Regions from separate parts of the Rossellomorea sp. RS05 genome, predicted to be linked through region 1. Evidence: riboswitches for the same ligand, from Rfam matches in the RefSeq annotation. Region 1 holds a riboswitch; each other region holds the start of a gene.
The links. Region 1 has a riboswitch for S-adenosylmethionine ahead of ABJ225_RS14965 (homoserine dehydrogenase). Riboswitches for the same ligand answer to the same signal wherever they lie in the genome.
Positions count from the first base shown of each region.

Region 2: it holds a riboswitch for S-adenosylmethionine, as region 1 does, so the genes downstream of both, ABJ225_RS07755 (methionine ABC transporter ATP-binding protein) here and ABJ225_RS14965 (homoserine dehydrogenase) in region 1, are expected to answer to the same signal.
Region 3: it holds a riboswitch for S-adenosylmethionine, as region 1 does, so the genes downstream of both, ABJ225_RS04575 (DUF2292 domain-containing protein) here and ABJ225_RS14965 (homoserine dehydrogenase) in region 1, are expected to answer to the same signal.
Region 4: it holds a riboswitch for S-adenosylmethionine, as region 1 does, so the genes downstream of both, ABJ225_RS20840 (methionine ABC transporter ATP-binding protein) here and ABJ225_RS14965 (homoserine dehydrogenase) in region 1, are expected to answer to the same signal.

Region 1 is NZ_JBDKWY010000005.1:260,231-267,629, reverse strand. Features, by position in the region: gene ABJ225_RS14995 (arginine deiminase family protein) at 1-528, opposite strand, end outside; gene ABJ225_RS14990 (YqcI/YcgG family protein) at 610-1,338, opposite strand; gene ABJ225_RS14985 (LysE family transporter) at 1,399-2,028, opposite strand; gene ABJ225_RS14980 (spore coat protein) at 2,181-2,777, shown strand; gene ABJ225_RS14975 (L,D-transpeptidase family protein) at 2,877-3,371, shown strand; gene ABJ225_RS14970 (aspartate kinase) at 3,372-4,562, opposite strand; gene ABJ225_RS14965 (homoserine dehydrogenase) at 4,587-5,828, opposite strand; SAM riboswitch class I at 5,934-6,038, opposite strand; gene ABJ225_RS14960 (DUF2254 domain-containing protein) at 6,268-7,399, shown strand, end outside.
Region 2 is NZ_JBDKWY010000002.1:11,061-18,459, reverse strand. Features, by position in the region: gene ABJ225_RS07770 (hypothetical protein) at 1-112, shown strand, start outside; gene ABJ225_RS07765 (hypothetical protein) at 168-584, shown strand; gene ABJ225_RS07760 (ABC transporter substrate-binding protein) at 598-1,506, opposite strand; SAM riboswitch class I at 1,979-2,082, shown strand; SAM riboswitch class I at 2,166-2,271, shown strand; gene ABJ225_RS07755 (methionine ABC transporter ATP-binding protein) at 2,363-3,394, shown strand; gene ABJ225_RS07750 (methionine ABC transporter permease) at 3,384-4,034, shown strand; gene ABJ225_RS07745 (MetQ/NlpA family ABC transporter substrate-binding protein) at 4,049-4,873, shown strand; gene ABJ225_RS07740 (M20 family metallopeptidase) at 4,896-6,098, shown strand; gene ABJ225_RS07735 (hypothetical protein) at 6,525-6,812, shown strand; gene ABJ225_RS07730 (GNAT family N-acetyltransferase) at 7,049-7,399, shown strand, end outside.
Region 3 is NZ_JBDKWY010000001.1:883,378-890,776, reverse strand. Features, by position in the region: gene ilvA (threonine ammonia-lyase IlvA) at 1-1,186, shown strand, start outside; gene ABJ225_RS04580 (SDR family oxidoreductase) at 1,445-2,149, shown strand; SAM riboswitch class I at 2,423-2,527, shown strand; gene ABJ225_RS04575 (DUF2292 domain-containing protein) at 2,644-2,757, shown strand; gene ABJ225_RS04570 (phosphoadenylyl-sulfate reductase) at 2,857-3,555, shown strand; gene ABJ225_RS04565 (inorganic phosphate transporter) at 3,569-4,630, shown strand; gene sat (sulfate adenylyltransferase) at 4,653-5,792, shown strand; gene cysC (adenylyl-sulfate kinase) at 5,802-6,395, shown strand; gene ABJ225_RS04550 (nitrite/sulfite reductase) at 6,408-7,399, shown strand, end outside.
Region 4 is NZ_JBDKWY010000012.1:61,700-69,098, forward strand. Features, by position in the region: gene ABJ225_RS20820 (FtsX-like permease family protein) at 258-2,774, opposite strand; gene ABJ225_RS20825 (ABC transporter ATP-binding protein) at 2,771-3,454, opposite strand; gene ABJ225_RS20830 (sensor histidine kinase) at 3,545-4,540, opposite strand; gene ABJ225_RS20835 (response regulator transcription factor) at 4,540-5,220, opposite strand; SAM riboswitch class I at 5,481-5,585, shown strand; gene ABJ225_RS20840 (methionine ABC transporter ATP-binding protein) at 5,655-6,668, shown strand; gene ABJ225_RS20845 (methionine ABC transporter permease) at 6,658-7,323, shown strand; gene ABJ225_RS20850 (MetQ/NlpA family ABC transporter substrate-binding protein) at 7,341-7,399, shown strand, end outside.

The DNA of each region.
Region 1 (7,399 bases):
AAACATCTTCCCCTGCACGGCTTCGATGCTTTCGATACTTGTCCTTAGACCCGTATTGACGAGGATTGCGTCTTTATTTAACAGCATAAGATCCCCGTACTCCAGTGCCTTCAGTTCATTGTTATCCTCAATCCGGAAAATATCAGGTTCGAACCATTCACTGAAGAGACGGTGGGAATGCGCATACTCTGGTGCCCTCATTGATGTCCCGGCATCTCCGGGGATCAGACGGTCACGAAACACACAAGCAAGATCCCTCACAAAGATCCTGTTGATGAGTTGACGGCTCAGCGCAGCATCATCCTCCTTCAGATAGTCCGCATAATCAATGACCTTGACACCTTCCGACTCCATCGCTGCCTTCATCGCCTGGAAGTTTTCCAACGCGATCTCGTGATCAACAGGTTTTTCCCACTGCACGTAATCGGCTGTTTTTTGATCGGGAACGTCCAGGGTGGAAGGGGAACATACCAGTACGGTCTTCAATTCACCAAATTCATTTTCACATCTCGGCTGTATCTTATCCATGTCTTTGCCTCCATCATTTCATATGCTCATTAGAATCCCCCTTGCATCATCCGAGCATACAAAAAAAGAGACAAGGAACCCTCATCTCTTAGCGGCTTTCAAGCTATTCAAAAATGGACATTTACTAATGGAGGCATCATCATCTCCCAGATAGTATTGTTGCCATTCAAAATTATCTTCCTGACCGTACCACTTCAAACTAGGATGAACCTCTACCTCATCGTACTTCTCAAGGCGATATCTGATGATTTTTTTCATTTTCTGACCAATGGGTGTTCCTGAATTGATTTCTTCGAACACCCATCGCGGCTGAAAGGCCATCATGAAGTAAGGGAAGTGCCGGCTCTTCCGCTTTTGATGAGCAGGGGTCGCACAGAATGCAAAGTACGACTCTCCGTGATGACAGAATTCCCATGAATGATGGGAGGGATCTTTAGAAATGCCTTCAGGCCATGGTACGGGGTCATCTGCGTGAAGCTGATTCAGCAGCGCCCAGAATCGATCCCTGAATCCATCGACTGTTCCTTCCTTCCATTCAAAGAATACGACCAAGGAGGTAAATGTGCCGGCTGACCTCGACATGCGTGTATATTCTGACAGCATAGAAGCAAGTTTTCCACCTGCGGCTTCCGGTTCGCCTGAAGCGAAGCCGTACCTTACCATATCTTTTTGAAAGCCTTGAACTCCTGGAACGCAAGGGTATGGCTGATCACGATTTTCCATCATACCCTTGAAATAGTCGTATGCCTCTTGCTCCCATTCTTTCATCGCGTCCCTGTTTCCTTCGATCCATTCACGATTCAGAATCATTGGTGTCCCCCCTCGGAAATACACCACATGATATGTAACGGTCATGAACTGGGTGTCTGTCTAGGAGAACAATACATCCGCTGCACGGATGGCAAAGTAAATGCCGAAGCCGAACATGACCACTCCAGAGAGTATCGAGATGAGACGCAATGCACCCGGACGGACATATTTCTTGGCGCCCGTGGCAATGAAGGCCATGGTGATATCCCAAATCGTGATTCCGATAAAAATCCCCAGGCTATATAGGAGGACATGACCTGTTCCGTAGGAGGAAGTCGTTTGAGCCAGGATCGAGCCGTAAATCCCAAGCCAAAAAATGATGCTGAGGGGATTGGATAGTGCCATGATAAAACCTGTCCATAGCGATTTTCTCTTGGACTCTCCTTCAGCCCCCTGTTGCGGTTGCATCAGTTCATGGGATTTCGCAATACTTTCAATACCCGTGAAGATCAGGATGAACGCACCCGACATCCACAGGATCAATTGGATGATCGGCGTGTCGATGAACGGTGCGAGCCCAAAGTAAATGGCAAGCATGAAGATGGCGTCGGCTCCCATGCCTCCGACGCCTACGAGCCATGAATGCCAAAACCCATAGCGTATCCCCTTGTCCAACTGAGCCGCATTGATTGGCCCCATCGGTGCAGACAAAGATAATCCCAGGAAGATATAACTGAAGAAAATACTCATGAATGCCCACCTTTACCACGTCTTTCTTCCATTGTATTCAGGCTTGTCTTGAAATAGTCGTGGATATTGTAGTGGGGACCTTCTGCTTTGCATGTAATCCTGCGCAGTGTACATACTAAATGGCGAATGACAGTTTCCAGGAGGGATACACAATGGACCAACAGCCTTTCAACCAGCAACACATGCAGGCACCGCCGAATCATGGCGGGCATGAACTATTTGATGCCCACGAAGTGATTGCAGGAATCATCTCCATGCTTGATCAGTATCAAATGTATGAGCCCCATATTCAGGATCCGGCCCTGAAGGACATCCTTCATCGCCAGTCCTCATTTGTGACAACGCTATATAATACCATTGTCGAAAGCTTCTCAACAGGCAGCAAGCCTCAGGTTCCGACACAGGTTTACGAGATGACGCAGGAGCATCAAACCGTTTATGGCATCAAAGCAGGAGCGCCCAAAAAGCCGAATGCGTCTGTACAGGACCTATCGGACAATGGCTTATCCGCTTACATGCTCGGTCAGACCAAGTCACTCGCCTCCCTTCTTGCCATGACGGCCCTTGAAATGACCAATCCCGTCCTGAGAAGAGTGGTGGCAGACAGCGTGCCGAACTTCATCGAGATGAGCTACGAAACCTTCCTTTATCAGAATAAACATGGGTACTATCAGGTTCCTCAGCTGCAGGCTCAGGACATGGCCCTCATGCTTCAAAGCTATGCCCCTTCCAATCAAACTAAGCATTGATCAAAAAATCCCGTCCTTCGTTTTGAAGGACGGGATTTTTCACATGCCCACCCATCCAGACATATGATGGTTGATAAAAAGGCATGGAGGTGTATTTCGTTGATCCATATTGTCAAGACAGGAGAAACGCTGTATCAGATTGCCACCGATTTCCGTAAGCCCCTTAAGACCATCATCGATGCCAATCCCGGTGTGAGCCCGGGAGCGATTTATCCAGGGCAGCCCATTGTCATTCCTGGCATCCCGAATACCCATACCATCCCGTACAGGATCGAGGTTTCAGTGAATAAACGGTGGCTCCGCCTTTATAAAAATGGAACACTGGTGAAGCAATATCCCATAGCAGTAGGAAGGATGCTCCATGAAACCCCGATCGGTGAGTTCATCGTGATCAACAAATCTCCCAATCCAGGTGGTCCATATGGGACGATGTGGATGAGCTTGTCGAAGCAAGGTTATGGCATCCATGGAACCAACGATCCAAGCTCGATTGGAAAAGCGGTATCGGCTGGATGCATCCGGATGCAGAATAAGGACGTGGAGGAGCTGGCAGGAATCATCCCGGTGGGAACACCTGTCATGATCACCCCTTGATCACCTCACGACCCTTTTGGCCCCGGAAGCATCGAGACCGGCAAACGTGTGGAGCACGTCAGCAGCTCTGTAAATATCCTCCGACCCGATAAGGGCCGTTACCTTTTCCGGATCTTCATGGATGGAAGATACATCGATTCCGGAATCACCAAGAGCGGACCTCACCCCGAACCTCAGAATGTCTGAACCTGGTGATTTCACGATGGTCACTTTTGCCTGCTCCACCTTCTTCGAGAATTCCTGGCCAAGATCGCGCAACAGATGCTCGACGTCGCTGCGGTCAGACGCATCCACCGTCAGGGTCAGATCCTGCCCCTTCCAGTGCAAATCGGGTTTCACGTGGATGACTTCGAGGGATTCCTTGAGAAGGGATTCCAACCCGTAAGCGGCATCCTTCATACTGATGGAGGCGACCTCATCTTTGAACGCAACTCCGACAGGGCCCCGATCAGTGATATGAATGTGGTCATCCACGAGTGTTCCCTCGCCTTTGATCAAGCCTGGAAGGATACGGAATGGAATCCTGCTCTTTTTTGAATGAAAGACGGCCCTGGGATGGATGACAGCTGCCCCGGAATCAGCGAGACAGAGAACCTCACGGTAGGTAAGATGTGGGATTCTCGTCGCAGCAGGGACAACCCGGGGATCGGTCGTATAGATCCCATCTACGTCCGTATAGATATCACAGCGCTCCGCACCAAGGGCTGCAGCAAGGGCCGTCGCCGTCGTATCGGAACCTCCCCTTCCAAGGGTCGTGATTTCACAGGCATCTGTGAATCCCTGGAATCCCGCCACCACAGGGATGATTCCTTTACGGAGCTCATCCTGCACCCGGGATGGGTCGATCCCTTTTATCCTGGCCTTCCCATGGACGCCATCTGTTCTGATGCCCGCTTGTCGCCCAGTAAGGGAGACGGCTTTGAATCCCGCCTCTTGAATCGACAGGGTCAACAGGGCAATGGTGATTTGTTCACCAGTGGATAACAGGAGGTCCATTTCCCGTTTCGGTGGATGGGCCGTGATTTCCCCCGCGAGCTTCGTCAAATGGTCGGTCGTGTCACCCATAGCGGACACGACGACGGCCACTTCTTTCCCCTTTTGCTTCTCACGGATGACATGCTGGGCCATCCGTTTGATTCTTTCCACCGATCCCACTGAGGTGCCTCCGAATTTCTGTACGATGATCTCCACCATGTCCCCTTCTTTCGTAAATAGTTAACGTACCGATGCTTCCCTTTTCAGTCTGGACTCGAGGGGAAGTTCCTTCAAGACAGGATAGGGCTGCAGCCTCTCATCTGCTTGCTGCACTGCGTTCAACTCTTCTTCACTACCTCTGATGAAGAGATACAGGTGGCCACTCAGTGTGATGCGGTCCAACAGATCAAAGCGGTCGACCCATTCCGGCAATGCCTCATCCGGAGTCCTCACCACCCATTCACCATCACGGCCGGAAAGGGATTCGACTCCTATTCTGGCACGCGTCTCGGAAGATGCGTATCTTCCTTCGATCAGTGAGAGAAAATCCTCCACCATCGCACTTCCTGTAGGTAATTTACCCGCTCCCGGTCCTGAAAGAGTGACCCTTCCCACCAGGCTCCCTTTTACAGACACAACGTTTTCAACATTCTCCACTCCATAAAAAGGATGGGATTCCTTCACCAATACGGGTTCCACTACCCCGCTTATGCTTTCCCTGTCCCTTTGAATTGACCCGACATGCTTGAACCGGAGGGAGAAGGATTCAGCGGCCTGCAACCAATCGCTGGTTAGATCCGTGATCCCTTTTTTCGGGACCGCTTCCCAGTCGGGCTGACAATGGAAGGCTGCTCGACTGAGGATCATGAGCTTATAGAAGGCATCCTGTCCTCCAACATCACTGGTGGGATCTGCTTCTGCGTATCCTTTTTCCTGAGCAATAGAAAGGGCCCGCTCGAAGGACAAGCCTTCTTTCCTCATCTGGGAAAGGATGAAATTGGAGGTCCCATTCAATATGCCTTGAATATGTGTGATTTCATTCACATTCAGAAGTTGCCTGATGGCACCGATAATGGGAAGTCCTCCTGCCGTAGTCGCTTCAAATCCGACTGCGACTGCCCGTTCACGCGCACGTGTCAAAAGGTCCTCACCCTTCGAGGCAAACATCGCCTTATTGGCCGTTACAACATGGATCCCCCGTTCGATGGCCTTGGTGAGATAGGTGTAACCAGGTTCTTCCCCGACAATCGCTTCAAACAAGACATCGATGCCCTCATCTTCCAGGATTTCGTCAAAGTCCGTCGTGACCTTGATGCTTGGATCAATCTCTCTTTCCTTTAATGGGTCTTTGATCAAGATGGCACGGATCCGCACCTCTTTTCCCGTGATATCCTTGATCCTTTCGCGATGTGTGTCCAGGGCTTCGTATACTCCCTGACCGACGGTTCCGAATCCGAGTAGTGCTACGTGCAATTCTGACATGTTTCTTCCTCCTAAAGGGTTGAATGACTTGGTTGAAAGATGGCAGGGGAAACAAAAAAGTCCCCTTCTTATGGTTAAGAAGAGGGCTTATCAGGCAGGCTCCTCCCCTTATCTTCCAGATCACCATCGATCTGTAGGAATTGGCACCTTTCATGATTGCAGGTTGCCGGGCTTCATCGGGCCTATTCCCTCCGCCGCTCTAGATAAGAGTGTGTGTTTTTCTGGTTTGTTCAGTCAATAAGTATGAGTAGGATTATATAGGGGATCAGGGCTTTACGTCAATAGGTTTTTTATCTTTTCTGATAATTAGACTCTTTTCGACCCCTTAAAAACAGGGCTAAAAAAGATTTATTTAAAATACCTCAAAATACGTTTTAACCCGCACATGGAGGGAAACAAATGACTACTCAACACCATTCAGAAAGGATCGGGTTACACCATGTTTAAGAAATTCCTGCCAAATGACGTCCAAAAGTACCTGCTCATGTCCAAAAGACAGCGGGCTCACGAAATCCAGCTCACCATCTGGTTCATGCCCTTCCTTTACATCTGCCTGTCCCTGCTGCTTGTGGCATGCACCTTGTTCCTAGATCTGAAAGTAGAGCTGTCTCATTATGTACCAAAGCTCTTCAGCATGAATGCATCGGTCACAAGGACGCTTGTCAGCACCCTGATCGGCGGGGTCCTCACTCTGAGCGCCTTTACCTTGAACTCCCTTCTCGTCGTCCTTACGACATTCAGTGGACAGTTCTCGCCCCGCATGCTGCTGAATTTCATTTCCGATAAAAAGACTCAGCATGCTCTCGGCATCTTCAATGGGAGCTTTGTCTTTGTACTATTCATCTTCCTCTTCATCGGAAGTTCAAAGAAAGAAATGTTCACCGCCGCACCCGTCTTGACCGTCATCGTTGCCTTCATTGCGGCCATCACCTTCATCTTCTTCATCAACCACGCCTCTACGTGGATGCAGGTCCATAATATCACCTACAACATGAAGAAGGTATCCGAAGTCATGATCAATCAAACACTGAAAAAAGATCTGGAATGCCACCGGACAAAGGATGATCATCCCCAGTTCGATCTGGATGAAAGCAAGTGCCTGAATGTCAAAGCAAAGGCTTCTGGCTACGTACAGATTATCGACTTTCATTCCATGATTGAGAAAGCTCGGGAGGATGGGATCATCGTACGTCTGCACTTCAAGATCGGCGATTTCGTCCTCTGCGGCAACGACATTATCTGCCTTTACGGTGCGGATGAAAAAAAAGTCGATATGGAAAAATATCTAGCTCTAATTGAAATCGGACATAAAGAAACGGAAATTCAGGATCTTCAAATGGGAATGCATAAACTGGCAGAGGTGGCCATTAAATCTCTAGGCAATGATGATCCAAAAACAGCATCCAATACCATTCACCAGATTACGGATCTGATGCTCACCATCAATCATCATCTGTCATTCTCTCCTTATTTAATTGACGATGATGAGGATGTTAGGGTCATTCTCGAGATTGAAGACTTTGATTATTACCTGTATCGCGGATTCGGATACGTCAGGCATTATGCCAGGG
Region 2 (7,399 bases), on a different contig from region 1:
CGTCCTCTATTTCAAAACGAAACATATGGCGGTCATCGTCTCCAGTTCCTTCATGGTCTTCCTGGTCCTCTTGACCGGATTGATCGAATGGACGGTTTCATCCATGCCTTAACATAAAAAAGAGACTCCCTCGTTGGCGAGTCTCTCACAAAGGAGAATGCTTTATTTTGAAGAAAAACATCATGAATGTGTACAATGCGACCCTGAGCATGGGTGCTTTTTATCTCGGTGGTTCCATGATCTCAGGTAAAGGGATCTTTGCAACCTTCCCACCAGAGTGGGCAGGAGATCTGCCTTTTGACAGCTGGATGGCTATGGCGATCGTGGGCATGATCGTCTTCGGACTGGGAAATGCGGTAGTAGCAATCAGAGGGCTCATCCGGTATGACCGGCAGATTCTCTTCTCGACCCTGTTCATGGGCGCCCTTCTTTTCATTGCGACGATCGGTGCCACTCTCTCCGTGGGAGAATGGTACTTACCATCGGTACAGCTCTTGATCGCCAGTGTGGTTCAGCTTGCCCTTGTTCTTGGCGCTTTCATCCTTCATTTTCTTCGTCCGGAATCGGTAGGGGTCACAGAATGACCCCCTCCGCCCCTTACTCTCCTAAAAAGCCATCCTCGAATGTCTTCAAGAGATGCTCAAGTGTCACAGGGTCACTGTACGTCGATTCCTTGCTGTTGATCTCGATAACATGACCGTTTTTCACGGCCGGGATGTTCTTCCACGTATCCGTGTCCATGAACGAATTGTCCACATCGGGATTCTTGCTCAGGACGAGGTAATCTCCGGTGAAGTCTCCTACCGCTTCCGGCGAGATGACGTGAATCCCAGTTTCCAAGGCGTTATCCTTCACGGCATCCGGCATGTTGAGCTTCATGGCCTGATACAAGATCTCAGAACCACGGGCATAATTGTTCCCGAAGACATAGAGCTCCTTTTGACCGGTTTCAATGACGGATACCGTGGCGTCGTCGCCGATCTTCTTGCGGATCTCATCCCCGATCGTCGCGGCACGCTCCTGGAAGTCATCCGCCCATTCCTTCGCTTCTTTCTCCTTATTCAACAGCTTGCCGATCTCGATCTGCTGATCGATGTAATTCAGTTTCCCCCATGTGAAAGCGACGGTTGGCGCAATCTCCTTCATCTTATCGAGGTTCTTCGTCTGACTTCCGGCAATGATCAAGTCCGGGTCGAGCTCGATGATCTTCTCGAGCTGATCGTCACCCACCACTTCCACATCTTTCAGCTTGTCGGTGAAGAGTGGGTTCATCTCGGTCCACTCATCGATTCCGACGAGCTTCCCTTCGAGGGAAATCACATTCGGACCATTGGTGAGGGCGACGATCCGCTTCGGCTCTTTCGGCACCTCCACCGGTCCCTGCTCTGATTCATATGTAAATGTCGATGATTCCTCCTTGGACGAATCCGTTTTTGTTTCTCCGCTGCTGCATGCCGCCAAGAGCAGACAGACCAGCAATATGGTAAAGAACGATGCTTTTTTCATGTGGTTCCCCTTTCATTTCTTGATAATGAGAATCATTTTCAATTATTACTTTACGGGGGAGGAGGCTGATTGTCAATGGAATGTTCCACAATTTTCTTAGATTGGAAGAGTTCCGCTCCATTTCGCTGCGATGGCTCGCTTTCCGCGGGGCGTGCGGTGAGCCACATCGGCTGCGCCTGCTGGGTCTCACCTGCCCGCCTTTCCGCAGGAGTCGAGCCATCTCCGCTTCATTGCACTCATCGGATTAGTTGGAGGGCCATCCTTCATTTTATAAAAAATAAATAATTAGTTAAAAAGAAGTGTTTTCCGATTATCCTCATCAAAATAAAAGGCTTTCATTTTCTTTCTTTTGAATCCATAGACCTATTTTCACCCCATTTCCACTTCTTCCAGCCTGTCTCATTTCTGTCAGAGGGTGTTGACGCAGGAAAAAGTCCGGCGTAGAATAGGGCTCACGTTAAACAAATACAACTTCTTATCACGAGAGGTGGAGGGATTTGGCCCTTTGATACCTCGGCAGCGGGCTCACTTGAGCACTGTGCCAACTCCAACAGGCGGACGCCTGAGAGATGAGAAGAGTACGGATCTTTCTTTCCTTATGGATCTCCGGCCTCTTCCTGTCTCAGGAAGGGGCCTTTTGTTTACCCTAATTGAATAATTTCTTATCCAGAGAAGCTGAGGGACTGGCCCGATGACGCTTCGGCAGCAGACTTTCCACAAAGTACTGTGCCAATTCCAGCAGGCAACGCGCCTGGGAGATGAGAAGGGACCCATTGATTCCGTGTGAATCCATGCCCTCTTCTCGAGACCTCGGGAAGAGGGTTTTTATTTTTAACCACCAGGAGGCATGACGAACATGATTGAATTCAAAAGCGCCACGAAAGTATATAACAGCGGCGGAAAGGAAGTCCGGGCCCTCGACGGCATCGACCTGCGGGTTGAGCAGGGGGAAATATGCGGGGTGATCGGATTCAGCGGCGCCGGGAAAAGTACGCTGATCCGCACCGTGAACCGATTGGAGCGATTGAGCTCGGGGAAGGTGATCGTAGACGGCCAGGATCTCATGGCCCTTTCACCGAAAGACGTGCGCGAGGTGAAGCGGAAGATCGGGATGGTGTTCCAGCACTTCAACCTCCTGAATTCCAAGACGGTCTTCGCCAATGTGGCGATGCCCCTCATCCTCGCGAAGCAATCCAAGGCTGAGATCCAAAAGCGGGTGACAGAGCTGCTGAGCTTCGTCGGTCTTGAAGATAAAGCGAACCAGTACCCAGATCAATTATCAGGCGGTCAGAAGCAACGCGTCGGCATCGCCCGTGCCCTTGCCACGCAGCCGTCGATCCTTCTGTGCGACGAGGCGACATCGGCCCTCGATCCGCAGACGACAGGCTCGATCCTGAAGCTGCTGAAAAAGATCAACCGTGAGTACAACATCACGATCCTCATGATCACCCATGAGATGTCGGTGATCCGGGAAGTGTGCGACCGGGTGGCGGTCATCGAAGGCGGGAAGATCATCGAGTCCGGATCCGTATTCGACGTCTTCTCCTCCCCTCAGACCGAGACGGCGGCGAACTTCGTGAGCTCCGTGCTGAACGACTCCATCCCGGAATCGGTCCTCGAGCTTGTGCAGAAGGAAAACGCACCGGGACGGATCTACAAGATCCGCTTCGTCGGCGCCTCATCGGGTCAGCCGCTCCTTTCACAAGTGGCGAAGCGCTTCGACCTCGATGTAAACGTGCTGTTCGGAAATATTACAGAGCTGCAGGGCACACCATTCGGTCATCTCATCGTCGAGCTCATCGGCTCCGAGAGCGAGATCAACCGTGCACTGCTTGTCATGAATGGAGAAAACGTCACCGTGAAGGAGGTCGCACCACATGCTAGTTGATTCACAGCAGATCATCGATGCACTCATTGAAACTTTGGTCATGACCGGCTTCTCCCTCCTCTTCTCCACCGTGATCGGGCTGCCCCTCGGGGTACTTCTCGTCATCACGAGGAAGGGTCATCTATGGGAGAATGCCTTTATTTTCACCATCCTGAACGGGGTCGTGAACATCTTCCGTTCCGTCCCATTCATCATCCTGATGGTAGCGATCGTCCCCCTCACGCGTTTGATTGTGGGAACATCGATCGGAACGGCCGCAGCCGTCGTGCCACTGGTCTTCTATGCAGGACCGTATATTGCACGATTGATTGAGAACTCCCTCCTTGAAGTCGACAAAGGCGTCATCGAGGCGGCGGAATCCATGGGGGCGACATCCACCCAGATCATCTTCCGCTTCCTCGTCCCGGAAGCGCTCAGCTCCCTCGTCCTCAGCCTCACCATCGCCACCGTCGGACTCGTCGGGGCATCGGCCATGGCAGGCGCCATCGGCGGAGGCGGACTCGGGGATCTCGCCATTACCTACGGCTACCAGCGCTTTGACACCTGGGTCATGGTCATCACCGTCGCCATACTCATCGTCCTTGTACAGGGACTGCAATCATCGGGTAATTTCGTATCGAAAAAAATCAGAAGAAGATAGCGAGGAGATACAACATGAAGAAATGGATCATTCTATCACTCATTCTACTAATCGGCGGGTTCGCTGCAGGCTGTAGCTCAAGCGCCAGCAAAGACGAAACGAAGGTCAAGATCGGAGTCAGCGGTTCCGATAACCGCATCTGGGACTTCGTCGCGAAGAAAGCAAAGAAAGAAGGCATCGACATCGAGATCGTCCGCTTCTCCGATTATGTCCAGCCGAACCTGGCCCTTGAAGAAGGCGAGCTTGATGCCAACGCATTCCAAACAATCTCTTATTTCAACGAATTCAAGAAAGAGCATGACCTCGATCTCACACCGGTGGGTACCACGGTCATCGCTCCGCTCGGCCTTTACTCTGAGAAATATAAATCAGTAGATGACATCCCGGATGGCGCCAAGATTGCTGTCCCGAACGAAGCGACCAACATGGGAAGAGCCTTCCTCCTCCTTCAAGAAGCAGGCCTCATCGAGCTGCCTGAAGACTTCGACGGAAACGGCTCACTGGATAAAATCAAAAAGAATCCGAAGAACATCGAGATCGTTCCGGTCGTAGCCGGCCAAACACCGCGCGTCCTGCCTGATGTCGCTGCATCCATCATCAACAATGGTATCGCCGTCGACGCCGGATTCAACCCCGTGAAGGATTCCATCTTCCACGAAGATGACACGGCTACACCTTACATCAACATCATCGCCGCACGTACAGAAGACAAGGACAACAAAACACTCAAGAAAATCGTCGAGCTCTACCAGGAAGAAGACACAGCCGACTTCATTGAAAAAGAATACAACGGAAGCACGATCCCGACCTTCGTCCCACTGAGCAAGATCGGAGAATAAACAACCCAGAGGAGGAATGGAAATGAGTACCGTCGTTGACACATTGAGAGATCAGATCATCGCGAACCTTGAGGAAAATAAGGAAAAGTACATCGAAATCAGTCATTCGATCCACGACCGTCCTGAGATCGGCAACGAGGAATTCTTTGCCTCGAAGACCCACGCCGAGCTTCTGGAGTCGGAAGGATTCACGGTGGAACGCGGGGTGGCGGGACATGAGACCGCCCTCCTTGCCCGCCGGAAATCGGATAAACCCGGCCCGGCAATCGCGTTCCTCGCCGAATACGATGCCCTTCCCGGCCTCGGTCACGCCTGCGGACACAACATCATCGGCACGACGAGCGTATCGGCGGCCATCACCCTCAGCAAGGTAATCGACGAAACCGGCGGAGAAGTCGTCGTTTTCGGGACACCCGCCGAGGAAGGCGGCCCCAATGGAAGCGCCAAGGGAAGCTTCGTCAAGCACGGACTCCTTGAGGGGATCGACGCCGCCCTCATGGTGCATCCGGCTAACTCAACCCGGATCACATCGAACTCCCTCGCCGTCGATCCCCTGGACTTTGAATACATTGGGAAACCGGCCCATGCGGCGGGGTCTCCCCATCACGGCATCAACGCACTCGATGCGGTCATCGGCCTGTTCAACGGGATCAACGCCCTTCGCCAGCACGTAACCGACGACGTCCGCATCCACGGCATCATCACCCACGGAGGCGACGCGCCGAACATCGTACCGGAATACGCCAAGGCCCGCTTCTTCATCCGCGCGGCGACCCGCAAGACCTGCAGCGAAGTGACCGCACGCGTGAAGGCGATCGCAGAAGGCTCCGCCCTGGCAACGGGGGCGAAGCTGAACGTCATTGCCTTCCAGAATGAAGTGGATAATCTTGTGTTGAACCGGGCGTATGATACGGTCTTTAAAGAAGAGCTTGAACGACTGGGCGAGTATGTTTCAACCGAAGAGCGAAACGGACTCGGCTCCACCGATGCCGGCAACATCAGCCAGGTCGTCCCGACGATCCACCCATATATCCAGATCGGACCGGAAAGCCTCGTCGCCCATACGGATGAGTTCCGCGAAGCAGCCAAATCACCCAAGGGGGATGAAGCACTGATCCTCGGAGCGAAAGGCCTGGCACTCACGGCCTTGCGACTGGTCACAGACAGCGACGTGCTCGCTGAAATCAAAGAAGAGTTTACTAGAAGAAAAGCATTAGAGAGCTGAAGTTCTGTGGGAGTCCCCTTGGTTGGTCATGGGGGCTCTTTTTTTGTTGGGTTGGGGGTGATGGGCTAGTGGATTGGAGGGGATCGGGGCATTTTTGTATGTGAGATCACTTTTAGTTTGGGGTAGATGTGGCTTTATAGGTTTGAAATGGAGGGTTTTGAGCTTAAATCACACCCTTTATTTTCCACCAAACAGCTACCTCCCCGTTTTTCTACCGACTTTTGAATTTTTACTATCAACTTTTCAACTTTTACTTCCAACTTTCGAGATTTAATTACCAACTTTTTTTGGAGGAGAATTTTTATCGACAACTCAGCCTGTTTATTTTCAACTCTATTCTTTTATTACCGACTTTCACGCTTTATCACCAACTTCCCATGCCCCATTTTCTGGTAGAATAAGAGGGAAGTGAAAGGAGCCTGAACGATGATCATCCTTCCCACCGGCGTCACAGGATTTTTCGATTCGCAGTCTGGAGAACCTCCCCTGACGGATCTCTCCCTATTTCAAAAGCTTTGCTACGGCATCGCGGCTGAATCGGGTGGGCAGGTACTGACATTCGAATCAGCCGATGTTTCAACGAATTTCGCCTATTGCCGGATCAAATGGAATGGAGATGAGCTCTTTGTGCTGCTCAATGACCATTACCCCTATCTTGCAATGGCCGATGCTATCGGGTTCGGGGGATCTCCTTCGTCGACAGAATGTTGTTAAGAGAAGCGTTTTCCCCGTACTACAGCGTGTTGGAGGCTGATGAACTGAACACACCCATCGAACCGCCGATGATTCAACACCTCAACCGGGCAGAACGGGCGCAGATTTCCTATTGGAAACCAAAGAACGTTGGGGAGGTCGTGTTTCATTATTGGGATTAATAGTAAAAGGAGTGATGGAAATTGATTACCATCCAAAAAGCCGAAAGGTCCGATGCTGAGAAGCTGACCGATATCATGAAAAAAACCTTTGATGAAGAAGCACGGAGATGGCTGTCTGATGACTCTACCGTCGATTACAATATTCAGCCCCCTGGATATTCTTCGGTCGAGATGACGAACTATATGATCGAAGAATTGGTCTATTTCAAGATTATTGCTCATGATGTAGTAGTGGGCGGGATAATTCTTACTCTGACGGGGAGCTCCTTCGGCAGGATCGACCGCATATTTGTCGATCCCGACGTGCAGGGACAAAACATCGGGTCAACGGTCATCCGTCTCATCGAAGAGGCATTCCCTGACGTGAGGACGTGGGATCTCGAGACGTCCAGCAGGCAAGTGAACAACCATCATTTTTACGAAAAG
Region 3 (7,399 bases), on a different contig from region 1:
TCATACACCTTTGCAGTTCAATTCTCTGCTATCGGATAAATATGGGTGTAACGTATATCTGAAACGGGAAGATCTTCAAGTCGTGCGATCATTCAAAATCCGTGGTGCCTATAATCGCATCAAAAAACTGTCTGAACAGGAACTTCAAAACGGGATTGCCTGTGCGAGCGCCGGAAACCATGCCCAGGGAGTCGCCCATTCCTGTCACCTTTTGCGAAGCCACGGAAAGATCTTCATGCCGACCACGACCCCGAAGCAAAAAGTGGATCAAGTGAAGTTCTTCGGCGGAGAACATGTGGAAGTGGTCTTGACAGGTGATACATTCGATGATGCTTATGAAAAAGCCATTCTATGCAGCGAACAAGAAAATCGGACGTTTATTCATCCTTATGACAATGAAGATGTGATTGCTGGCCAAGGGACAGTGGCAGTAGAAATCCTCAATGATTGTAGCGAACAGATCGATTACCTGTTCGTCCCGGTCGGTGGAGGCGGGTTGGCTGCGGGAATGGGGACGTTCCTGAAGAGTGTTTCGCCCGATACATTGGTGATTGGTGCTGAACCATCGGGCGCTGCCGCCATGAACGAGTGCCTGACCCAGGGCAAGCATGTCACCCTTTCGGATATCGATCCCTTTGTAGACGGTGCCGCAGTTAAGAATGTAGGTGAAATCACCTACAGGATCTGCCGGGAGGTATTAGATGATCTGCTTGTGGTGCCTGAAGGAAAGGTATGTTCAACCCTCCTCGAACTCTATAATCGCAATGCGATCGTTGCAGAGCCTACTGGTTCGCTCTCACTCGCAGCCCTCGATCAGTATGCCGATCAGATCAAGGGGAAAAACGTGGTATGTGTCGTGAGCGGCGGCAATAATGACATCGGCAGAATGCAGGAAATCAAGGAACGATCGATGATCTTTGAAGGATTGCAGCATTATTTCATCGTTCATTTCCCCCAAAGGGCCGGAGCCCTCAGGGAATTCCTCGATGAGGTGCTTGGACCTCATGACGACATCAACCGCTTTGAGTATACGAAGAAAAACAACAAAGAGAGCGGACCCGCACTCGTTGGAATCGAACTCAAGCATAGGGAAGATTACCCCGGACTACTTGACCGGATGAATCAAAAAGGATTTGCGTATCAATGTGTCAATCAGGATAAGACGCTGTTTCAATTATTGGTGTGACAACAGGATCCCGGAAAGCCCAACGGCCGTCCGGGATTCTGTTGTATCTGTATATACGCAGTGAAAGATGATTACGTGATCCTGGCGCTCACTCAACACAAATACGCTCATCCGTAAGGGAGATGCAGGAACATTCCATAATATGCCGAATTGATACGTAGAGTGGTTGCAGTCGAGTGCAGCCCACTGAATGAACAACCATTCACAAAAGGAGTGAGCAGAACGTGACCAATATAAAAAGGGTGGCCATCGTCACCGGTGGAGCTAAAGGAATCGGAAAGGCTTGCACAGGAAGGATATCAGGTTGCAGTACTGGACACGGATGACGCAGCCCCTCGATTGATGGGGGAAGACGCACGAGGGGGTGGACCACTTCTGAGAGTCACGGATATTTCCAAATCGGATGATGTAAAGGGAGCCGTGGCGGAAATTGTTGGATTCTTCGGACGGATTGACATCCTCGTGAACAATGCAGGCGTGATCAGGGAAAATCTTCTTTATAAAATGTCCGATGGGGATTGGGATACGGTCATGGACGTCCATCTGAAAGGAGCGTTCCTCATGACGAGGGAGGTCCAAACCTTCATGGTCCAGCAAAAGTACGGGAGGATCATCAATGTATCCTCCACATCTGCATTGGGGAACCGTGGACAGGCGAATTATTCCACTGCCAAAGCTGGCCTTCAGGGGTTGACGAAGACGCTTGCCAGCGAGCTCGGTCCTTACGGGATCACCGCAAACGCCGTGGCACCAGGATTCATTGAGACCGATATGACGCGCCAGACCGCCGAGCGTATGGGTGTTCCGTTTGACGAATTGGTCAGCATGAGTATCAGTCAAATACCGGCCAGGCGAAGCGGTCAGCCTGAAGATATCGCCAACGCCGTTGCCTTTTTTGCAGATGAACGCTCATCATACGTGAACGGTCAGATCCTGTACATTTCCGGCGGGCCGGCTTCCTAATCAATTATCCAAGTATGAAAAATCGTGGCTGCCTGATCACGTTTTTTTTGTTTGCGGACACAGCCTACTATTGTTTGGATGAATGGAATCAAGAATTTGGATAGGCCCACAAATAAAAAATGGTGGTTGAATCGTATTTCTCTGAATACGTTGTGTTAAGGGCCTGGAAGAAATGAGTTTGTGAAAAATAGTTCAAATTCATTATTCCTATAAAAAAAGTCGGATTGACTTATCTCAATTATCTGTTATTATTTTAGTTATTCAAATGAATATAACTTATCCAGAGTGGTGGAGGGAACTGGCCCGATGAAACCCGGCAACCTACATAATGTAAGGTGCTAACTCCAGCAAAATGGGACTCATTTTGGAAGATAAGGTTCGATACCTGAACAGCTTTCCGAAATGGGGGGCTGTTTTTCCATGGACCCAGATGTTGTAAACGGGGGGGGAAGTCGATGAACAAGAAGGATAAGCAGGAAAATGAGGCGGAATGGATGGATACGATCAATTCCATGCTTGAAAACATGGACTTCGGTTCCATTACGATCGTGGTGCAAAACGGTAAAGTCATTCAATTAGAACGGAATGAAAAAGTACGAATCAAATAATCATGCTGACTAGAAAAACTAGAGGCATTCATCCGCAGGTTTTATTTGACTGCGCATGAATGTCTTTTTCTTTTGGGCATGAGGAAAGCGGTGATCAACGTGTTGACACACGAAAATTGGAAAGAACATGATCAGGACTTCGGGGTTGATCCCACCTACAAAGGGGCCCTGAACGTCTTGGAATGGGCATATGGGCATTATGGTGACAGGATTGTGTACGCATGCAGCTTCGGAATCGAGGGAATGGTCCTGATTGATCTCATCTCTAAGGTGAATCCCAGTGCAAACATCGTCTTCCTGGATACCGATGTCCACTTCAAGGAAACGTACGAGACAATCAAAAAAGTGGAAGAAAAGTATCCTTCCCTTCAAATTGAGATGAAAAAACCTGCGCTATCCCTCGAGGAACAAGCAGCACAATTTGGGGATCGGTTATGGGAAACGCAGCCGAATCAGTGCTGTCAGATCAGGAAGCTCGATCCGTTGAAGGAGGTGCTTTCAGGCGGGGATGCCTGGATTTCAGGGCTCAGGCGCGAGCAGTCCCCGACGCGGAAGGATACACAGTTCATCAATAAAGATGACAAGTTCAGTTCCATCAAGATCTGTCCATTGATCCATTGGACATGGAAGGATGTATGGAGATATGTCCATAAACAATCCCTTCCATATAATGTGTTGCATGATCAAGGCTACCCGAGCATCGGGTGCTCCCATTGTACATCCCCTGCTTATGATATGAATGATTTGAGATCAGGCAGATGGACAGGCAAAGGCAAGACGGAATGCGGGCTACACTAGGAGGGTAGACATGCTGGAAATCATCGCCATCATCATCAGTTTATTCTTTGCCATGAATATTGGGGCAAGCGGCGCGGCTGCCACAATGGGGGTGGCTTACGGATCGGGTGCCATCAAGAAAATGAAAGTAGCCCTTGTCATCTGCTCCATCGGGGTCCTTGCCGGTGCAGTCCTCGGAGGTGGTGAGGTAGTCAAAACCATCGGGTCGGGAATCATTCCATCAACCATCCTGACGTCCAAGTTAGTGATCATCATTCTTTTATCCGCTACTTGTTCCCTTTTCATTGCCAATCTGATGGGAATCCCGCTTTCGACAAGTGAGGTGACGGTCGGGGCTGTGGTGGGAGTAGGGGTAGCATATCAGGTTCTATTCATTAAATCCCTGCTGACCATCATGTTGTTTTGGGTGATTGTCCCGTTTACGGCGTTCATTCTTACATGGTTGCTTGCTAAAGGGCTATATGGGCTCGAAAAGCGGGGGTGGACATTCAATCATACATGGATCGGGTACGTTTTGATTCTCGCTGGCTTCCTGGAGGCCTTCTCTGCGGGCATGAACAATGTGGCCAATGCCGTCGGTCCCCTGGTTGGGGCCGGCATGCTGAAAGCGGGTCCGGCCGTTTGGGTGGGAGGAGCGTTTGTCGCAATAGGGGCACTTTTATTGGGTGCTAAAGTAGTGGAAACGAACGGCAAGAAGATCACCCGGTTCACCAAGCCAGAGGGGATCCTCATTTCTAGTGTAGGAGCCGGTCTGGTGATCACAAGTTCGATCTTCGGGCTTCCCGTACCCCTGGTCCAGGTGACGTCTTCTTCCATTATTGGACTTGGCACCGCCAGGAACGGAAGGGAAGTCATCCAGAGCGATATCGTGAAAAAGATCGTGAAGATCTGGATCGTCTCACCACTTGTGTCATTGAGTATTTCGTATTTCCTTGTAAAGCTTTTGGTCGACTATGACATTTATTCCATCATCATCCCCGTTTCGGTCATGATTGCGACGATAGGGGCATTATCCTTGATGAAAGCAATCCGGAAAGAAAAACGGGCCGTTCATGAAGATGGTGGAGGAATCTGATTGTATTGAAGGAGGAAACATAATGAGTTTAGAACCACATGGAGGAACACTGATACGATCATTTGCACCTGAAGAGGAAGTGGAGATCATCAAGACGGAGATTCCCCTCGATGAGATTTCATTGAGCGATCTCGAATTGATAGCGATAGGAGGATACAGTCCCATAAATGGCTTCCTGCAAGAAGCAGACTATAAGAGTGTTGTCGAGAATCTGAGGCTTGCCGATGGGACCGTCTGGAGCATCCCGATCACCCTGCCAGTGGAACAGGAGGTTGCAGATCGCTTAACGGTCGGGAGTAAAAGCAGACTGGTATACGACGGGACAACGTACGGATCGATCGATGTAAAGGAAATCTTCACCCCTGATAAAGAAAAAGAGACGCTGCTCGTTTATGGAACCACAGACCTTGAGCATCCCGGAGTCAAAAAGCTTTTCCACCGTGGCCCCATCTATGTGGGAGGGGAGATCACCCTACATAAGCGCTTGAATAAACCCTTCGAAGCTCACACATTCGATCCTGTGGAGACGAGAGCGGCTTTCAAAGAAAAAGGGTGGAAGACGATCGTGGGATTCCAGACCAGGAACCCGGTTCACAGAGCTCATGAATATATCCAAAAGACGGCTCTAGAAACAGTGGATGCCTTATTCCTCAATCCCCTTGTCGGAGAAACGAAGTCAGATGATATTTCGGCTTCGATCAGGATGGAAAGTTATGAGGTCCTTCTCAAAAACTATTATCCTACGGACCGTGTGTTCCTGGGGGTATTCCCGGCAGCTATGCGTTATGCAGGACCTCGCGAAGCCATTTTCCACGCGCTGGTGAGGAAAAACTATGGATGCACTCATTTCATCGTGGGACGTGATCATGCCGGGGTCGGAGACTATTACGGAACCTATGATGCACAGAAGATCTTTGAGCAGTTTAGCGAGAATGAAATTGGCATCGTACCATTAAAATTCGAGCACAGCTTCTACTGTCAGAAATGTGAAGGCATGGCAACGACCAAAACGTGCCCCCACGGAAAAGAGGACCGGGTCATTCTGTCGGGAACGAAGGTGCGCGGCATGCTGAGGGCAGGGGAAGTCCCTCCAAGCACCTTCTCGAGACCAGAAGTCATCAAGGTGCTCATCGACGGATTGAAGAAGGAAGAATCACAGTAAGGAGGAGAAATCATGTCTGATATCGTCTGGCATGAAAGTGCCGTAAAAAAAGAAGACCGCCGAAATAAAAATGGCCATGGCAGCTTCATCCTTTGGTTCACAGGGCTATCTGCCTCCGGGAAGTCATCGGTTGCCAATGCCCTGTCCCATCGACTGTTCCAAGAAGGAAAGCAAGTGTATGTACTCGATGGAGACAATGTCCGCCACGGATTGAATGCCGACCTCGGCTTCAATGAAAGGGATCGAAAAGAAAATATCCGCAGGATCGGTGAAGTATCGAAGCTATTCGTGGACAGCGGTCAAATCGTCCTCACCGCTTTCATCTCGCCTTACAGAGAAGACCGTGCCGTGGTCCGCAGTCTGGTCGGTGAGGGAGAGTTCCTTGAGGTCTATGTTCATTGTCCCCTTGATGAGTGTGAAAAAAGGGATCCGAAGGGGCTATACAAAAAAGCAAGGAATCAGGAGATCCCGAATTTCACAGGCATCAGCGCCCCTTATGAGGAGCCGGAAAATCCTGAAATCACGTTGAACACAAAAGAACATTCGGTAGACGAGTGCGTTGAGCAGATTTGGAATCATCTTCAAGTCAAACAATTGATCTAAGGAGTGGAGAGCATGGCATATCAGAAGCACTGGGAACAAAATGAGAAATTGAATAAAACCGAACAATGGAAGCTTGAGCGGGATGGCTTGACTATATTGGAGGATATCCCTGAATACGCAAAAAATGGTTTTTCATCGATCCCGAAGGAAGAGTGGGATAAGTTCAAATGGGCAGGCCTGTATTTGCAACGTCCAAAGGAAGATGGTTATTTCATGATGAGGGTCAATGTCCCTTCTGGCATCCTTACCTATGATCAAGCCGTCGAACTTGCAGCCATCTGTAAAGAGTATGGTCGTGATGTGTATGACATCACGACGCGACAGGCAATCCAGTTCCACTGGCTTAAAATCGAACAGATTCCCGACATCTTCGAGCGTCTTGAAAAAGTCGGCCTTTCCTCCGCAGGTGCTTGCGGTGACATCACAAGGAATATCGTCGGTAATCCATTGACGGGTATCGATCCGGATGAACTGTTCGATACAAGGGAAATCGTGAAGGAAGTGTATGACTTTTTCCAGCTCAATGAGGATTTCTCAAATCTTCCGAGAAAATATAAGCTGTCCATCTCTTCGAACATCAACAATGCATCCAATGCTGAAATCAACTGTGCATCTTTCGTTCCTGCCACCAAGGTCATTGAAGGCAAGAAGGTGGCAGGATTCCACCTGAAGGTTGGGGGCGGACTATCTGCCAGACCATTCCTTGCCGAGACGCTGGATGTATTCATCGAACCTCATCAGGTAAAGGACGTAACGATTGCTGTAACCACGATCTTCAGGGATTTTGGATACAGGGAGAAGAGGCATCTCGCCCGTTTGAAGTTCCTCGTTGCCGACTGGGGACCTGAAAAGTTCAAGGAAAAACTACTGGAGTATGTCGAGCTACCTGATGGTGGGGAAGATGCCGTAACGGGATGGAATGCAGGCTACTTTTACGGAGTAAAGCCTCAGAAGCAAGAGGGGCTGAACTATGTGGGACTGAATGTTCCGGTAGGCAGACTCAG
Region 4 (7,399 bases), on a different contig from region 1:
TCAGTGTAGGTTCTTACTACCGCTCATGATTTCCGTGCAAGACTTCGCTTTCCGCGGGTAGCCCGTGAGCCTCCTCGGCAAGCCTGCGGGGTCTCACATTAGCTACTCTTCCCGCAGGAGTCTTCGTCTTGCACTCCAATCAACCGCTAGAGACAATAAAATGGTCATGTTCATGAAATAAATTAAAAACCCGAATTCATTTGCATCACAGGCAAATGAATTCGGGTTTTACTATGGCTAACAGCCGATTTTTCCTATTAAATGTTTTCCTGCTTCAATCCGTCGATGATGTTCTGTTTTTTGATCTTCCCTGTGGAATAGAGCATGGCGGATCCCACGATTGCAAAGATGGCAACGACCACGAACAGCACGCTCATCCAAGGAGGGGAGAAGCTGTATTCAAACGATTCATTCAGGGCCATATGCATGAGATACATGGCTGCGAACCCGATTGGCAGACCATAAAGGAGCGATTTCAAGCCATAGAATATGCTCTCATAATGGATCATCTTATTGAAGCCCTTCGGCGTCATGCCCACAGATTTCAGCATGGCGAACTCACGCTTCCGTAGTGAGATGCTTGTCGAGATCGTATTGAAGATATTCGCGATCGAAATGGCTGAAATCAGAGTGATGAATCCGTAGGCGAAGATGGAGACCAGAAGGGAGAACTGTTCGTTTTCTTCCTTCATTTGCGTGATGTTAAATACCTCAACGTCTCCGCTTTTCGACTCATCGATCGCCTCCTGGGTTGCGGAAGGATCAGAGCTATTCAGATAAAGGAAAGGGATGGAATTAGTTGAGCCGGTTTCCTTTTGGATTTTCTGAAGTGTATCACGGCTCATGATCAGGTTTAGACCATAACCGACTCTGATTCCCATTGGTGCCTCTTCGGCTTCTCCGTCGATATTAATGGATCCAACTTTTTCATCTTCCTCACCGTTGAAGTCATACAAGTCCAGCTTCTTCGTTTTTTGAAGATCCAGTGCTTCCGATTGATAGAATTTGCGATCTGATCCCTGATATTTAAGCATGTTGATTACAACAACCCCGTCAGGATCGACTTTACTACCGGTTTTCTTGAGGTACTCCTTGAAATCTTCCTCGTCAAGGCCATGCAGCTGGAGGTTATACGCATACTTCCCATCATTTAAGTTCGCATGGTAATCAGGATCTTTCTTTAATGCCGATGGAACGTCCTTACTGGTTAGCCAGCTTTGGAACGAGACATATTCCAATAAGACGGAATCTGTGACGTTTTCCGCATTCACAAATGGCTTCAGGCTTTCAAGGTTGTTGGATGGACCAGTGAGTTGTATGTCAAAATCATAGTTCTCCTGTGTCATGCCCGCTGATTTCTTGATGTTGTCAGTGAAAAACGATACCGAGAGAAACAAAATGATGGAGATGACGAGTGAGAATACAGTAGCGATGTATCGCTTCTTGTTCCGTTTCAGATTTTTCAACCCGATTTCTCCCTCGATGCCAAACATTTTTCGGGTGAGTTTAGATGTTTTTACGCTACGACCGCTCATTTTTACATCCTGTGTCTGCCTGATCGCGTCAATGGCTGATACCTTCGACGCTCTTCTCGCAGGAATCAATGTGGAGATGAAAATGGTAATTATCGAGACTGCACATGCTGCAAGGATGGAAAATGGAGTAATGGAAACAGATATTTTTAATCCGTCTGCAAATACGTTCGTCAAAGTGGTATTCATGAACCAGAAGGTAACGGCCATACCACCAATTCCGGCAATCAGGCCGATCGGGATGGAAATCAAGCCGATGATAGCCCCTTCAAAGAAGACGGAGTTTCGTTTCTGGATCTTTGTGGCACCGACGCTTGAGAGCATTCCAAGGTGGCGGGCACGCTCCGAAACGCTGATAGCAAAAGCGTTATAGATCAAAGCGACGGAGCCTATCAGGATGATCCCAACAATGATGGAAGCCATTCCAAAAAGTGTCGCATTAAGGTTGTCGTTATTCGAAACCCCGTAATAGCGCAGAAGCTCGTGGTTGAACTCAACGGTCGTGATGTCATGTTTTTTTGCGAAGGCTTTTGCATCATCAAAGAGATTTTTGCTCAACTTTTTCTCCGTAATAAACGCCGTGCTTCCTGCCTGCTTATCGTCCAAGAAGCTGATCACCGTATATCCCGGAGCCCATGGGTATTCCCAATCAGGTTTATCAATGGTACCGACAATCGTGTACGAGGCTTTTTCCTTAGTGCGGAAATCCTCCTCGTCTCCATTGAATGAATTGTCCTGATAGAGAGTCATATCGTCCATTAACCGGTCACCGAGTTCGACTGATAATGGATCACCGATTTTAAGTTTGTTGTTTTTCTGGTTCAGGATCTCCTGTGAAACCACGACTTCCCCATCATTCTTAGGAAAGCGTCCATCTTTCAGCTTAATAGGCATTTCCTTCAGGCCTTTTTTATCCAATGAGGTGAAGAATAAGTACGGCTTGGTTGCGTTTGGGGGATCCTGAATTTTCGAATACCCCAGGTCTTTGCGAAGAAAAACACTATCCGTATTCTCTGCACTTTTAATGGCATCCAGCTGCTCCTGGTTGATGTCCTTGTACTGGACGTGCCATTCTCCGCCTTTATTGATGTTGTCCTGCTTCATGAGATCAAGGAAGGAGACGAACAGGGTCGAGACGGCGGTCACCATGGCGACGGAGATGATGACACCGATGATGGTGACCATGGTCCTGCGCTTGTTTTCTTTCAAATGTCTGAGGGTCAGTTTGTTTATGATATTCATGGACGGAGAACCTCATCTTTGGAGATCTTCCCGTCTTCGATGGAGATGACGCGGTCCGCCTGCATGGCGATGCGCTCGTCATGGGTGATGACGATCAGCGTCTGTTTGTATGTCTTGTTGAACATTTTGAGGAGTTCCATGATCTCCTCGGAGTTCTTGCTGTCAAGGTTCCCCGTCGGCTCATCGGCAAGCATGAGAGCCGGGTTGCTGATGAGGGCTCGGCCGATGGATACACGCTGCTGTTGTCCACCGGATAGCTGATTCGGCAGATGGCCGAGCCTTTCAGTCAATCCGAGTCTGGTTGTAATGTCATTGAGCTGCTTCGGATCCACTTTCTGCTTATCAAGAAGCATTGGAAGTGTGATATTTTCTTCCACCGACAGGATTGGGATCAAATTGTAGAACTGATAGATGAGCCCGATCTGCCTCCTTCTGAATATGGCAAGCTGGGTTTCATTCAAGCTGTACATATCGGTGTCGTTGACGAGGACGCGTCCCGAGCTTGGGCGATCGACTCCTCCGAGCATGTGAAGTAGCGTCGATTTACCAGAACCCGAAGGTCCGATGATGACGACGAATTCCCCTTGTTTCACTGTGAACGAAACATTATCGAGTGCTTTGACCGCCGTTTCCCCTTTTCCGTACACTTTAGACAGATTTTCAATTTGTAAGATATTCACAAAATTGTACCTCCAGTTGGTTGATGCTTTTAGTATATCTGCCTAAAATGACTCTTCCGTGACAGTGAAAGTGACAATTCTGTCACCTGGCTAGATGGTATGTTTGTAGATTTTGAGTGAGAAGGTCGTTCCCGCAGGGCTGCTTGATACTTCAATGTCACCGTCCTGGTTCTTCATGATGCTGTAGGCCATGGCAAGGCCGATTCCGACGCTGTCTTCCGTGGCATTCTTTCCCCGGTAGAAGCGCTTGAAGATATGGGGGAGGTCTTCCTTCGGGATCCCGCTGCCTTGATCAGTAATGGTGATTTCAGTGAAAAGGGCATTTTCCTGAGAGGCGATGGTGATACGTCCTCTCTCTGATGAGTGTTCGATGCTGTTTTTCAATATATTGATGATGGCTTCCTTCGTCCAGTTCCCGTCTCCAACAAATGAGGCCGGTTCGTCTTCAATCTGAAGTGTTACGTCCTTGATCTCCATGGGGATGAGAAGAGGGTCCACGGCATCCCGTATGAGGGCAGACACGTCCACATTCTCCTTCTTGAAGCGTGCCGTTCCCGCATCGATCTTTGAGAGTTTCAATAGGGAGGAGACGAGCCATTCGATCCGTTCAAGCTGGACCTGGATACGGCGTGTGAATTCCCGGCGTTTTCCTTCATCCAAGCCCGGATTCCTCAACAGGTCGGACATGACCATCATGGAGGTGAGGGGTGTTTTAAGCTGATGGGAAATATCCGAGATGGCATCGGTCAGTTTGAGCTTGTCTTCCTGGAGGCGTGAGCTGTTTTCCGATAGTCGGAGTGTCACCTTGTACATATCGGACTTCAGGATGCTGAGCTCCCCCTCATGGTTGTCCCGAACGTCGAGGGAGTAGTCTCCATTTGATATCTTTCGAAGGTAGTCGGAAAGCTTCCCGATTTCCCTGTAGCGCCAGGCTGTGTAAAGCATGAAGCTTGTGATGAGTAGGAGGGAGGTGACGGCTATGGCCACAGACGCTTGCAGACTTATGTAAGATGCGCAAATTGTTCCGATGACGGCGATGATCACGATCGTTACAAGGAACACCCGTATTTCTTTATTCCTCAGCATCAGCGGTCTCCTGCCTTATAGCCCATTCCACGGATCGTCTTAATGATACCGGGGTTCTGCGGGTCGTCTTCCAGTTTTTCACGCAACCGTTTGATGTAGACGGTGAGGGTGTTATCGTTGACGAAATCGCCTGCCACATCCCAGATTTTCTCAAGGAGCTGTGTACGCGTGAGCACCTGATCCTTGTGCTGGGCAAAAATCAGAAGGAGCCGGTACTCGAGGGCCGTCAGCTGGATTTCTTCGCCGCCCTTATATACTTTGCCTTCAGCCGGAAGGATCTTGATGTCGCCGAGTGTGAAATGGGCAGGCGTCTGCTTATCGTAGCGGCGTAGGACCGACTTGATCCGTGACATGAGTTCCCTGACACGGAACGGCTTTGTGATGTAATCATCTGCTCCCATATCAAGACCCATGACCACATTGACTTCTTCGTCCATGGCCGTCAGGAAGATCACCGGTTTATCGGTCTTTTTCTTTACGAGGGAGCACAGGTCATAGCCGCTCCCGTCGGGAAGGGACAAATCAAAGAGGAACAGATCAATCTCTGTCCAGCGGGTGTTGATCATGTCCTCAGCGGCAGCGACATTATGGCAAACAAATGTGCCGAATTGCTCGTTCTGCAGGGAGTATTCAAGTCCTGCTGCAATCGTCTTATCGTCTTCAACTAATAGAATATTCATAGTGACCTCCGGATCAATGATGATGTAAGCCTATCATATGGAAAATGGCAGGCTTCGTCAAAGTGGTGGCAGTATGAACAGGGACCAATGATTGGCGGAAATGAGCAAACCTTTCGAAAGGACCAAAAATAATTCGAGCCTAATCTTAAAGTGAAGGTAACGCTTACATGGTTTCCATAGGTGTGAATGGTAGTTGACACCCAACCAAATACCCATTATTATCTCTTATAGATGAAATCTTCAAAAATTATATAGTATTCAAATTATCAAGAGCGACCGAGGGATCAGGCCCTATGACGTCCGGCAACCTCCATATGGAACGGTGCTAATTCCTGCAGGATGGTTTTCATTCTGAGAGATAAGTCGATGATCGATATGCGATGCTTCTTTCAGCTGAAAGAGGCATTTTTTATTGGAAAAAGAGGTGAAGCGCAATGATCGAGATCAACCATCTTGTGAAAGAGTATAAAACGAAAAAGCAAACTGTGATCGGCGTCAATGACGTTTCCGTCAAGATTGAAAAGGGAGAAATCTTTGGAATCGTCGGGTATAGCGGAGCTGGGAAAAGCTCCCTCATTCGTTGCTTGAATCTGTTGGAGAGACCTACTTCAGGTGAGGTCATCATCGACGGACTGGACTTTACGAAGCTGTCTCCACGCGAGCTCAGATCGGCAAGGCAGAAGACGAGCATGATCTTCCAGCACTTCCACCTGATCAAGGCAAAGACGGTCTACGGCAATCTGGCATTCGCCCTGAAAGCGGCCAAGGTGCCAAAGGCTGAGATCCGGCCGCGTGTGGAAGAGCTTCTCGCCATGGTCGGCCTATCGGATAAGGCAGATGCCTATCCCGCTCAGCTGAGCGGAGGTCAAAAGCAGCGCGTCGGGATTGCCCGGGCACTTGCGAACAATCCATCCGTTCTTCTGTGCGATGAAGCAACATCCGCCCTCGACCCGAATACCACAAGGTCGATCCTGAAATTATTGAAAAAGCTGAACGAAGAGCTCGGACTGACCATCGTCCTCATCACCCATGAGATGGAAGTCGTCAAGGAAATCTGCGACCGGATGGCCGTGATGCAGGATGGACGGATCATTGAAGAAGGTCCCGTATATGATCTCTTCTCGAATCCGAAGGAGCCCCTGACCAGGCAGTTCATCGAGACGATCCTTCAGTTCGACCTGCCGGATCATTTGGCGAAGGCAAGGAAAGGGACGTTGATCAAGATCCAATTCAAAGGCTCCATTGCAGAAGAAAGCGTCGTGTCCGATGTCTTCCAGCGGTATCACGTGAAAGGGAATATCCTTCACGGGAAGATCGAATACATCCAGGAAGTGCCACTCGGGATCTTCATCATGGAATTGATCGGAGAACGCGCCGAAATCGATGCCGCCATCGAATTCATTACCCAGCGTACGCAAAGTCTGGAGGTGCTTGAAGATGCTGCCTGAAGCCATCATTGACATCTTGCCGGATCTGAATCAGGCATTTTTAGAAACATTGTATATGGTGGGGATATCCCTGTTGATTGCTGTTATCATCGGACTTCCCCTCGGAGTGCTTCTTTTCACAACGGATAAGGGGCTGTTCCTCGAAAACCGCTTCGTGAAATCCATCGTTGGATTCATTGTGAATATGGTCCGGTCGGTCCCGTTCATCATCCTTCTGGTGGCGCTCCTTCCTCTGACGAAGATCCTCACAGGGGATGTGATCGGACCGACGGCGGCTTCAGTCTCCCTATCCGTCGCTGGAATTCCGTTCTTCGCCCGGATCGTCGAAACCGCACTGAAGGAAATCGACAAGGGAGTCATTGAAGCATCGGTATCCGTCGGGGCGAGCCCGTGGATGATCATTAAGGATGTGCTTCTTCCGGAAGCCAAACCAGCTGTCATCCAGGGCGTCACCATCACGGCGATATCCCTTATCGCTTACTCCGCCATGGCGGGTACAATCGGCGGGGGAGGGGTCGGTGACCTTGCCATCCGGTTCGGATACTACCGATATGACAACACGGTCATGTTCACGACGGTGGTCGTCTTGATCTGTCTTGTACAAGTCATCCAATATGCCGGCGACATTTTTGCCAAAGCAGTAGACAAACGATAGATAATGGAGGAAACACAATGAAAAAATGGACATTACTACTCGGCCTTGCCATCGCAGTCAGCCTCATGGCGGCGTG